DNA from 2 places in the Leifsonia sp. Y878 genome. Region 2 is predicted to be linked to the other one. Evidence: riboswitches for the same ligand, from Rfam matches in the RefSeq annotation. Region 2 holds a riboswitch; the other holds the start of a gene.
The links. A riboswitch is a leader RNA that binds a small molecule or an ion and turns the genes downstream of it on or off. The one in region 2 is predicted to bind glycine.
Positions count from the first base shown of each region.

Region 1 (5,532 bases), on a different contig from region 2:
CGTGACATCCGTCAGCCAGGTTTCGAGCTGGCTGACCAGTTCGAGGTAGCCGGCCACGTCGTCCTTCGGGGCGAACGGGTGGATGCCGCCGAACTCTGGCCAGGTGACGGCCTCCATCTCGGTGGCGGCGTTCAGCTTCATGGTGCAGGAACCCAGCGGGATCATGCCGCGGTCGAGTGCGTAGTCGTAGTCGGCGAGGCGCTTAAGGTAGCGCATCATGCTGGTCTCTGAGCGGTGCGTGTTGAACACGGCGTGCGTGAGGAAGTCGCTGGTGCGCTCCAGCGTGGTGGGAATGCTGGTCGCTGCGCTCGTGGCTGCCGCGCCCTCGAGGGCGTCGAAGTCAACGGCCCCGAACGCGTTGCGCCCGCCGAATGCGCCGATGACGCGGGTGAGGTCTGAGCGCGTCGTGGTCTCGTCCACCGAGATGCCGACGGTGTCGCCGTCAACGAGGTAGAGGTTGACGCCGTCGACCGCTGCGCGGGAGACGATCTCCGCCGCGCGCCCGGGAACAGACACGCGAACGGTGTCGAAGTAGGTGTCACTCTCGACGCTCACACCGGATGCGCTGAGTGCGGCCACGAGTTCGCTCGCGCTCTCGTGCACCTGGGTTGCGATCGCCTTCAGGCCAGCTGGCCCGTGGTAAACCGCGTACATACCGGCCATGACGGCGAGCAGCACCTGGGCTGTACAGATGTTCGAGGTGGCCTTGTCGCGGCGGATGTGCTGCTCGCGCACCTGCAGGGACAGTCGGTATGCCGGGTGGCCGGCGGCGTCGACGCTCACGCCGACGAGGCGGCCTGGCAGCTGACGCTCCAGTCCCTTGCGCACGGCCATGTAGCCGGCGTGCGGGCCACCGAAGCCCATGGGAACGCCGAAGCGCTGGCTGGTGCCGACCGCGACATCCGCTCCGAGGTCGCCAGGTGAGGCGATGAGGGTGAGCGCGAGCAGGTCGGCTGCGACGACGGCGAGGCCGCCCTGCGCCTGGGTCGCCGCGATGAGTGCCTGCGGGTTCCAGACACGGCCGGATGCGCCCGGGTACTGCACGAAGATGCCGAAGTGGTCGCCGAGAGCGGCTTCGACTGACTCACCCAGCGCGGCGAGATCCAGCTCGACGAGCTCGATGCCGACGGCCGCTGCGCGGTTGACGAGCAGGGCCTTGGTCTGTGGCAGTGCGTCTGCGTCGACGATGAAGCGCGGCGACGTGAGCTTGGACGCGCGACGGGCCAGCATCATGCCCTCAACGACGGCGGTGCCCTCGTCGAGCATCGAGGCGTTGGCGGTGGCGAGGCCAGTGAGGTCGGTGACCATGGTCTGGAAGTTGATCAGTGCCTCGAGGCGGCCCTGCGAGATCTCGGGCTGGTACGGCGTGTATGCCGTGTACCAGCTCGGGTTCTCGAGCACGTTGCGCTTGATCACAGCTGGCGTGATCGTGTCGTAGTAGCCGAGTCCGATCATGCTGCGCTTCACCGTGTTGCGGTTTGCCAGCTCCCGCAGCTCGGTGATGGCCTCACGCTCAGTCGCGGCGGGCGGCAGCGTGCTGTCGCCGTCGACGCGGAACTGGTCAACGTGGATCGACGCCGGAATAGCTGCTTCGACCAGCGCATCGACAGAGTCATAGCCGAGTGAGGCGAGCATGTGTGATTGGGCTGCGGCATCCGTACCGATGTGACGCCCTGCAAAAGCCTGAGACATGTGTGTACTAAACCTGCGCGTTCCTGGTGTGTAGAACTGGTTTGGGGAGGGGTGCTGGTGGCTGAGTGCGGTGTGCTGAGCGCGCTACTCGCCGACGAGGGCTGAGTACTCGTCGAAGCTCAGCAGCGTCGGCAGCTCGGTGAAGCTGACCTTGATGAGCCAGCCTTCGCCGAACGGGTCGCTGTTGACGAGCTCCGGGCTGGCCACGACGGCGTCGTTGATCTCGACGACGGTGCCGTTGACCGGTGCGAAGAGTTCGCCGACCGACTTCGTCGATTCGATCTCGCCGACGACGGTGCCGTTGGCAACGCTGGATCCGACGGCCGGCAGCTCGACGAAGACGACGTCTCCGAGCTTGTCAGCGGCGTAGGCGGTGATGCCGACGGTCGCGGTCTTCGCCTCTGCACCAATGCGGAGCCACTCGTGCTCTGCGGTGTACTGGAGTGCTGTCGTGTCAGTCATGGTGTCCTCTGAGGTAGTGGGGTGTGCTGGCGGGGAGTGAGCGAGTTACTTCTGGCGCTTGTAGAACGGGAGCTTTGTGACGGATGCCGGGATGCGCGTTCCGCGCACGTCGACGAACAGCTCGGTGCCGACGTCGGCCAGGTCAGGGCTGACGTAGGCCATCATGACCGGGTGTCCGAGGGTCGGTGAGAGGGCGCCGCTGGTGACGATGCCCACCGGCTCAGCGGATGCCGCTGCGTCGGCTGCTGCGTCTGCCGATGCGAACACCGGGTAGTCGGCGCGGCCGGCGCGCTTGCCCTCTGAGACCAGGCCGACCAGCACGCGGGCGTCCGCAGCAGGACCGGCTTCGCTGGCGGCACGCCCGACGAAGTCGTTCTCCTTGGCCAGAGCGACGACGCGGCCGAGTCCTGCCTGGGCGGGGAAGGTGTCCAGGCCGAGTTCGTGGCCGTACAGCGGCATTCCGGCCTCCAGGCGCAGCGTGTCGCGGCTGGCAAGTCCTGCTGGGACCAGGTTGTGATCTGCGCCGGCGACGACGATGGCGTCCCAGAGGGCGCGGGCGGCATCCGCTTGGATATAGAGCTCGAAGCCGTCTTCGCCGGTGTAGCCGGTGCGGGCGACCAGGAGTGGGAGGCCGGCGAAGGTGGCATCCGTTGACCAGTAGTACTTGAGTTCGTCGAGCGGGATGCCGAGATCGGCGATGCCTGCCGTTGCCTCGAGGATGGCGCGGGCGGCGGGACCCTGCACGGCGATGAGGGCGATGTCGTCGCTCTGGTCGGTGACGGTCACGTCGAAGCCGTCTGCACGGGCGCTGAGCGCTTCAGCGGCGGGGAAACGGTTACCGGCGTTGGCGACGATGAGGAAGGTGGTGTCGCCGAGGCGGTAGACGACGAGGTCGTCGATGATGCCGCCGGCCTCGTTCAGGAGCAGGCTGTACTTCGCCTGGCCGTACACGGTGGCCGAGATCTTTCCGGCGAGCGCGTAGTCGAGGAAGGCTGGGGCGTCGGGGCCGTCGACCAGGATCTCTGCCATGTGCGACAGGTCGAACAGGCCGGCATTGCTGCGCACGGCGTGGTGCTCTGCGAGGTCGCTGGTGTAGCGCACCGGCATCTGCCAGCCGGCGAAGTCAGTGAAGCTGGCGCCGGCGGCGACGTGAGCGTCGTGCAGGGGCGAGAGCCGCTCGTCGGTCTGGTTTTCTGATGCAGAGGTCATGAGTTCTCCGGTCGTCACCAGCCGCGAGGATGGCGAGAGTCGCGGGTTCGATTGAACCCGGTGGGAACTCCCCCTCTGTCGTCAGGCCTGAGAGCTTCGCCACACCCATTGCTGGGGCGTGACTTTCACCGTGGGCGAGTCGCGTTGGTGCCGCAACTACTTTTCAGAGTGGCCAATTCGATGCGGTACGCGTACCTGAGAGATTGTCGGGGAGGATTGCTCCTTCGGTGTTCGCTCGTCTTGCGACGTCGAATTCTCCCGCATCGACCATGATGGCCAGTTGTTCAGTTATGGGTGCAACCGGTTCTCTGAGTGCGCGAAAACCCTGTGCGATCACAGCCTAGCGGCTCGGCAGCCCGCGACCCGAAACTCGTCGTGTATGCAGACCTGTCACCCAGAATCGCCGACCTGTGTGACAGGTCGGCGATTCTCGCTGTGGCCGGATACTGCGGGTCAGCGTCCGATCGGCGTGGGGTCGACCGGGTTCGGTGGCACCTCGACCGAACCACGGATCTGATTCTGCGCCTGGCACTGGCTGGTGCAGTTCACTGCACCCTGTGAGAGCTCGATCGCGTCCTCACCGAGCACGCCGCCCAGCCGACCACCGGGCTGCACGACCCACTTGGTGACGGTGCCGGTCTGCAAGGTTTTCGTCGCCACCTGCGGGCTGTCCTTGCCGAGCAGCATCTGATGGGCGTTCGCCGGGTCTTGCGCCGTGGTCACTGCGTCGACGCCAGAGCCGAAGTTGATCTTCCCGGTAAAGCTGTTCACGAAGTAGAACAGGCCGGCGCCGAGGGTGTGGGTGAACTCGACCGGTCCGGCGAATTCAGTCTCCATCTGGAAGATACCGCCCTGCGCACCGTCCTTCGCCTGGATCTTGAACTTGCCCTGCGAGGTGGTGAACTTCACCGTGAGCGTGTCGTCCTTGATCTCGAGCTCGGCGATCCTCGCGCCGGAGAGCTGTGCGGGAGTCAACGTCGGCACCTTCGACGCGAAGATCACGGTGGGCGCGGTGACCATGCGCTGCGCGTCAGGGGCACCGGTGAGCGTGTAGTTGTAGACGCCCAACGTCGACGGATTGATATCAAAGCCCACGTGGCGGCCGCGCACAGCAATCGTGCCGCTGGCCACGAGGTCTTTGAGGTCGACCGACTTCCCCACGGCGGGGTTGTATGACTGGCCGTTGACAGTCACGCCGAAGTCACCGCCCGTTGAGGTTTTACCTGAGGCGGATGCCGGAGCGGCGATGGCGAGCGAGCCAGTGATTGCGACGGCGGCGATGAGAATGCTCGCCCGTCCGATGCTGAATTGTGAACGCGTGCGGGACATAACGAGGTCCTCCTGGGTGGGATGCGCGGGGACGAGCTGAGGTGAGCAGCTCTGGACGGGCACCCGGTGAGTGCCCACTTCCACTCTCAGCGACACCTGGATCGCCGGCAATCAGACCATGGGACTAGTACCATCGCGTGCTGGCTAAGCGGAGTCTCCCGCCGAGCGCTTATCGGGCAGGTTGTCCCTCGCCCACATCGCCGCGCTCGTGCGATCACCTACCCCGATGCGGCGGAACAGGTGACCGACATGCACCTTGACCGTGCGCTCTGCGATTCCGAGCTCCACGCCAATCTGCTTGTTCGACAGCCCGCGGGTGATCAGCCGGAGCACTTGCTCTTCCCGTGTGCTCACGATCTCTCGTTGGGTCAGCGCCGGAGCGGGCAGCAACGCCAGGGCCGCTCGCGGGTCGAACGGAGCCTCCCCCCGAGCAGCTGAGCGGATTGCGGCCAACAGCATGGCGGGCTCTCCGTCTTTCAGCTGGTAACCGATGGCGCCGGCGCGCAGGGCGTCTTCGACGTGATCACGGTCCTGGAAGCTGGTGAGAATCACGACCGGCGTTCCCGGCCGTGCAGCGAGGAGTCTGCGGGTTGCCTCGACTCCGTCCATGAGCGGCATGGAGAGATCCATCAGCACCACGTCTGGATGGTGTTCAACGGCCAGCTCCACCGCCTGTGCGCCGCCAGAGGCCTCCGCGACCACGCTCAAGTCCGTGGTCGCGCCGATGAGAACGCCGAGCCCCGCCCGAACCAGCGGGTGGTCGTCGACAATCAGCACTGACGTCATGTCGATGCCACCGTCAGCCGCCACGTCGTGCCGTGACCCGGTGCGGTGCGAAGC
Region 1 is NZ_JBYHFS010000001.1:256,215-261,746, reverse strand. Features, by position in the region: gene gcvP (aminomethyl-transferring glycine dehydrogenase) at 1-1,692, opposite strand, end outside; gene gcvH (glycine cleavage system protein GcvH) at 1,777-2,154, opposite strand; gene gcvT (glycine cleavage system aminomethyltransferase GcvT) at 2,200-3,363, opposite strand; glycine riboswitch at 3,429-3,536, opposite strand; glycine riboswitch at 3,537-3,634, opposite strand; gene AC25Y4_RS01185 (hypothetical protein) at 3,817-4,692, opposite strand; gene AC25Y4_RS01180 (response regulator) at 4,837-5,478, opposite strand; gene AC25Y4_RS01175 (sensor histidine kinase) at 5,475-5,532, opposite strand, start outside.
Region 1: it holds a riboswitch for glycine, as region 2 does, so the genes downstream of both, gcvT (glycine cleavage system aminomethyltransferase GcvT) here and AC25Y4_RS14625 (L-serine ammonia-lyase) in region 2, are expected to answer to the same signal.

Region 2 (5,532 bases):
CTTCCTGGGCGAGGGCGGAACCACCACGATCACCGCGGGAACTGTTACCGCACAGGGTGGCGCTTCATCGGCCGGAATCGGCGGCGGCTACAGCGGCAGCGGCGGGACGACCACGATCAGCGGAGGCACCATAACCGCGACGGGCGGAGACCAAGGTGCCGGAATTGGCGGTGGCAACGGTGGAAAGAACGGCGGGATCACAACCATCTCCGGCGGCACCGTCACCGCGCAGGCAGGAATCTACGCCTCCGGAATTGGCGGAGGACAGGGCAGCGTCGGCGTCGGCAACGGCGGCACCGTCACCATCACCGGAGGCGTGGTTACGGCCAACGGCGGGTTGCAGGGTACGGCAATCGGCGGCGGTGCCTTCACTGGTGACGGCGGCGCATTGACCATCGGAAGCGGCGCGCAGGTCACGGTCTCCGCGTCATCCGCTCCCGGCTCGTTCCTGATCGGCGGCGGCGACAGCACAGCTGCATTCGGTTCGCTCTCGAACAACGGAACCCTGACAATCACGCCCGGCAGCACCCTGACCATTCCGGCGGGCACCACCGTGCAGAACTCCGGCACCATCGTGAACAATGGCGCGATCGGCGGGGCAGGGACGATCACCAATACCGGTGCGATCGTCAACACCGGCTCCATCGGCTTGACGGGCAACATCGGCTCCAACAGCTTTGAGCTCACCTTCGACACCACGGGCGGCTCCGGCGCTACGCCAGCGGCCGTCCCTCCGCTGCGCGTATATGCCAGCACGCTTGCCGCGGCCCAGCTCACCCTTCCGACGCTGGCCGCGCCCCTGCACTACGGGTTCAGCTGGTCAACGGATGCTGCGCGCACCACCGCCATGACGCCGACGACGGTCCTGACCCGCGACCTCACCCTGTATGCCACGTGGACCCTCGACCGCCATGTGATCAGCTTCGACGCGCAGGGCGGCAGCGCCGTCGCATCCGTCACCACCGACTACGGCACGACGATCGCCGCGCCTGGCGCGCCGACTCGCACAGGGTTCACCCTCAACGGTTGGTACACGGCCGCGACCGGCGGCACGAAGTGGAACTTCGCGGGCACCGTGACCGGCGACGTTGTCCTCTACGCCCAGTGGACCGCCGTCGCAGTAGTCACGCCGCCCACGAGCACCCCAACGCCGACCGTCACACCCAGGGTCACGCCGGCGTCAGTCGACCCGAAACTGGCATCCACCGGTTTCGACGGCGGTGCGGCAGGGCTCGGAGCGCTCATTCTCCTCATCGCAGGGCTCGCCGGAGTCCTCGTGCGCCGGCGCCGCGCCAGCGCGGTCTAAGCGCCACATTTGGGCCTCGTCATCACACGAAGGCGAGGCCCCGGACGTCCGTCCGATCGGCTAGCGGCCGATCGTGTCCAACTCGGCGACGTCGTCTGCCGAGAGCGTAATCCCTGCGCCAGCGATGTTCTCGCGCAGGTGCGTGACCGACGATGTTCCGGGAATCAGCAGGATGTTTGGTGACCGCTGCAGCAGCCACGCCAGGGCGACCGACATCGGCGTCGTGCCCAATCGCGACGCCACGGCTGAGAGCGCTTCGGACTGCAGTGGGCTGAAGCCACCGAGCGGGAAGAAGGGCACGTAGGCAACGCCCTCGCCCGCGAGCATGTCGATCAGCTCGTCATCATGGCGGTGGGCGAGGTTGTACATGTTCTGCACGCACACGATCGGCCCGATCGCCATGGCCTCTGCCACCTGCTCAGCCGTCGCGTTGCTCACGCCGAGATGCCGGATCAGGCCCTCCTCCTGCAGCTCGACGAGCGCTTCGAACGACTCGGCGATCGAACCAGCCTCTGGCCCCTCAGCGTTGCCGAGCCGGAGGTTGACGAGGTCGAGCGTTTCGAGGCCGAGTGCTTCGAGGTTCTCATGCACAGCACGGCGCAGGTCTTCGGGTCGACGGGCCGCAGGCCAGCCGCCCTGCTCGTCGCGGTTCGCACCGACCTTGGTCACAATGTGAAGGGATTCGGGGTACGGGTGCAGCGCTTCGCGGATGAGCTGGTTGGTAATGCGCGGCCCGTAGGCGTCGCTCGTGTCGATGTGTGTGATTCCGAGTTCTACGGCCTCACGGAGCACGGCGAGTGCTCCATCGATGTCAGCGGGCGGGCCCATGACCCAGGGGCCGGCGAGCTGCATAGCGCCGTATCCGAAACGCGAGACCGTCAGGTCGCCGAGAGACCAGGTGCCGCCGGGAAGTGTGGTTGAAAGCGTGGTCAAGTTTTTGCCTTTCCGTGGAATGGGGCTGGTGCCGAATGGCTCCTTGCCCCAGTATGAGGAAGTAACTTCCCGTCGGGAAGTAGGCACTTTCAGGTGCGTTAGTTACCCGCGGGTGGAAGGAACCATCGATGGCAACCATGACCGCCGCCGCACAAAAGGCGCAGAACAAGACGAACTACGACGCCTTCCTGGCCGTCTGCCCGAGCCAGAAGCTGCTGGACCGGATCTCCGACAAATGGGTCACGCTGATACTCACCGCGCTCGGAAGCGGCCCCGACTGCATCGGCGAGGCCGGGCCGATGCGCTATTCGGAGTTGTCCCGCACGCTGGCCGGAGTCAGCCCGAAGATGCTCACCCAGACGCTCCGGTCGCTGGAGCGCGACGGATTAGTCAGCCGCACCGCGACACCGACGGTTCCCGTCACGGTCACCTACGAACTGACAGATCTTGGACTGTCGTTGCACCAGATGATCCGCGGACTCAAATCGTGGGCGGAGACGCACATGGATGAGGTGCTTTCCAACCGCGAGTCCTACGCCAGCTAGCTAGCACTCCACCACGTTGACGGCGAGGCCGCCGAGCGCGGTCTCCTTGTACTTCGAGCTCATGTCCTTGCCGGTCTCCCGCATGGTCACGATCACCTCGTCGAGTGACACCCGGTGCGTTCCGTCTCCCCAGAGCGCCATCTTCGCGGCGTTGATGGCCTTCCCGGCCGCGATCGCGTTGCGCTCGATGCACGGGATCTGCACGAGGCCTCCGATGGGATCGCAGGTGAGGCCCAAGTTGTGCTCCATCGCAATCTCGGCCGCGTTCTCCACCTGCTCTGGCGTGCCGCCGAGCACCTCGGCCAGGCCGGCGGCGGCCATCGACGACGCAGACCCCACCTCGCCCTGGCAGCCGACTTCCGCGCCTGAGATCGACGCCTGCTCCTTATAGAGGACGCCGACGGCACCGGCGGCGAGCAGGAAGCGCACGACGGCGGCGTCCTTCACCTCCTGGCTGGCGGTATCCATGCCGGGCGCATAGTGCGTGGCATAGAACATGACCGCGGGAATGATGCCGGCTGCTCCGTTGGTGGGCGCGGTGACCACCCTGCCGCCCGTTGCGTTCTCCTCATTCACGGCGAGCGCCACGAGGTTCACCCATTCCTGCCAGAACTTCGGGTCGCGGTTCGGGTCTTCGACGAGCAGACGCTGGTACCAGGCCGGCGCGCGGCGGCGCACATTCAGCCCGCCTGGCAGCGTTCCGGTGCGCGCGATGCTGGAGTTCTTACACTCCTCCATCACGTCGCGGATGTGCAGCAGCCCGGCCGTCACCTCGGGCTCAGTGCGGCTGGCGAGTTCGTTCTGCAGCATGACACCGCTGAAGTTCAGCTCCTGCTCCCGGCAGTGCGCGAGCAGCTCGGCCGCGGTCCGGAAGGGCAGCGGGAGGTCCTGCTTCGACGCAGCCAGTTGCTCGGCCTTGGTCTGCTCCTCCCCCTCGCGCACGATGAACCCGCCGCCAACAGAGAAGAAGGTGGCCGCGTGCACAACAGCGCCAGCGGCATCCGTCACCTCGAATTTCATGCCGTTCGTATGGCGTGCCAGCACGGTGAGCGGGTGCAGCACCATATCGCTTTCGGCATACGGCAGTGAGCGGATGCCGGCGAGCACGAGCGCGCCGTCGGCCGCGATCCTGACCAGGCTGGCTTCGACCTCTTCCGGCAGGATCAGCTCTGGATGGCGACCTTCGAGGCCGAGCATCACGGCCGTCATGGTGCCGTGCCCACGGCCGGTGGCGGCGAGGGACCCGTACAGGTCGACGCGAAGTCCTACTGCGCTCTCGGCGAGACCGCGCTCGGCCAACTCGCTGGCGAACACGGCGGCTGCCCGCATCGGCCCAACGGTGTGCGAACTCGAGGGCCCGATGCCGACGGAGAAGAGGTCGAAGACTCCTACAGCCATGAGCTGTTCGATGCGAAGAGGGAGCGGAAACGGGATGGGGTCACGAGGATCTCCGATGGTCAGGCCGCGCAGGGCGCGGGCAATCGTTGAGTCCTCCCCGCTCTGTATCGGACCTGAGAGTTTCCGCGCCGGCCCTGGCTGGGCTGACGCTTGCACCGTCGGTGGGTCAGGGTGAATGCCTGGCCACTTTTCAGAGGTGCCTACCGCAGCGGTACAGGGGCCTGAGAGATTCCTGGGGAGGATTTGCTCCTACGGCGCCTGCCGAAAACTGCCGGCAGAACTCTCCCGCAGCGGATGACTGGCGTGTGAAATTGTGGGTTGTCAAAACCATACCTGAGTTCCCTCCGCTGCGGCCGGTGAGGCCGAGGCCACAAGGGGGTCCCCGTTCGGGTCACCTTCCCCAATTGTTCACCGCTCGCCAGTAGCCTGAACTCATGAACGAGCACTCCAAGCCGGAGCCCACGAATTCGCCCCGCAACTTTCCGCCGTCGCACCTGACCAGGCCAGACGGAGCCGCCGCGACGATCGGCGTGGATAACGCCCAGGTGGAGTCGGTCGCCGCCCAGAAAGCGCGCAAGGGCAGAGTGCTCTCCTGGAGCTTGTGGGACTGGGGCGGAGCGGCCTTCAACGCGGTCGTCACCACGTTCGTCTTCACGGTCTACCTCACCGGCGAATCCTTCGGCGGCGAGGCCTTCGTCTCCAGCCAGCTCGGCTGGACACTCGCGGCCGCCGGCCTGATCGTTGCGCTCCTCGCACCCATCACCGGGCAGCGTTCCGATGTCTCCGGGCGTCGCAAGTTCTGGCTGGCCATCAACACGTATGTCGTCGTTGCCGTCACCGCACTGATGTTCTTCGTCGAGCCCTCCCCCTCCTACCTGTGGCTGGGGCTGCTCCTGCTCGCCGTCGGTACCGTCTTCTTCGAGTTCGCGTCGGTCAACTACAACGCCATGCTCGTGAACGTGTCCACCCCGCGCTCCATCGGCAAGGTGAGCGGATTCGGCTGGTCGATGGGCTACTTCGGCGGCATCGTGCTGCTACTGATCGTGTACTTCGGCTTCATCAACCCCGAGGTCGGCCTGTTCGGCGTCACCAACGAGAACGGCATGGCGGTACGCGTCTCGATGCTCATCGCCGCCGTCTGGTTCGGATTGTTCGCCCTCCCCGTGCTGCTCGCCGTGCCCGAGTACCACGCGCCGGCCAAGGTCGCCCGCGACAAGGTGGGATTCTTCGCCTCGTATGCTCGGCTGGGCCGCGACATTGCAGCGCTCTGGAAGACCAGTCGGCAGACGGTTTTCTTCCTCATTGCCAGTGCGGTGTTCCGTGACGGCTTGGTAGGCGTCTTCTCCTTCG
Region 2 is NZ_JBYHFS010000004.1:277,681-283,212, reverse strand. Features, by position in the region: gene AC25Y4_RS14640 (InlB B-repeat-containing protein) at 1-1,306, shown strand, start outside; gene AC25Y4_RS14635 (aldo/keto reductase family oxidoreductase) at 1,367-2,239, opposite strand; gene AC25Y4_RS14630 (winged helix-turn-helix transcriptional regulator) at 2,368-2,784, shown strand; gene AC25Y4_RS14625 (L-serine ammonia-lyase) at 2,785-4,182, opposite strand; glycine riboswitch at 4,382-4,480, opposite strand; gene AC25Y4_RS14620 (MFS transporter) at 4,617-5,532, shown strand, end outside.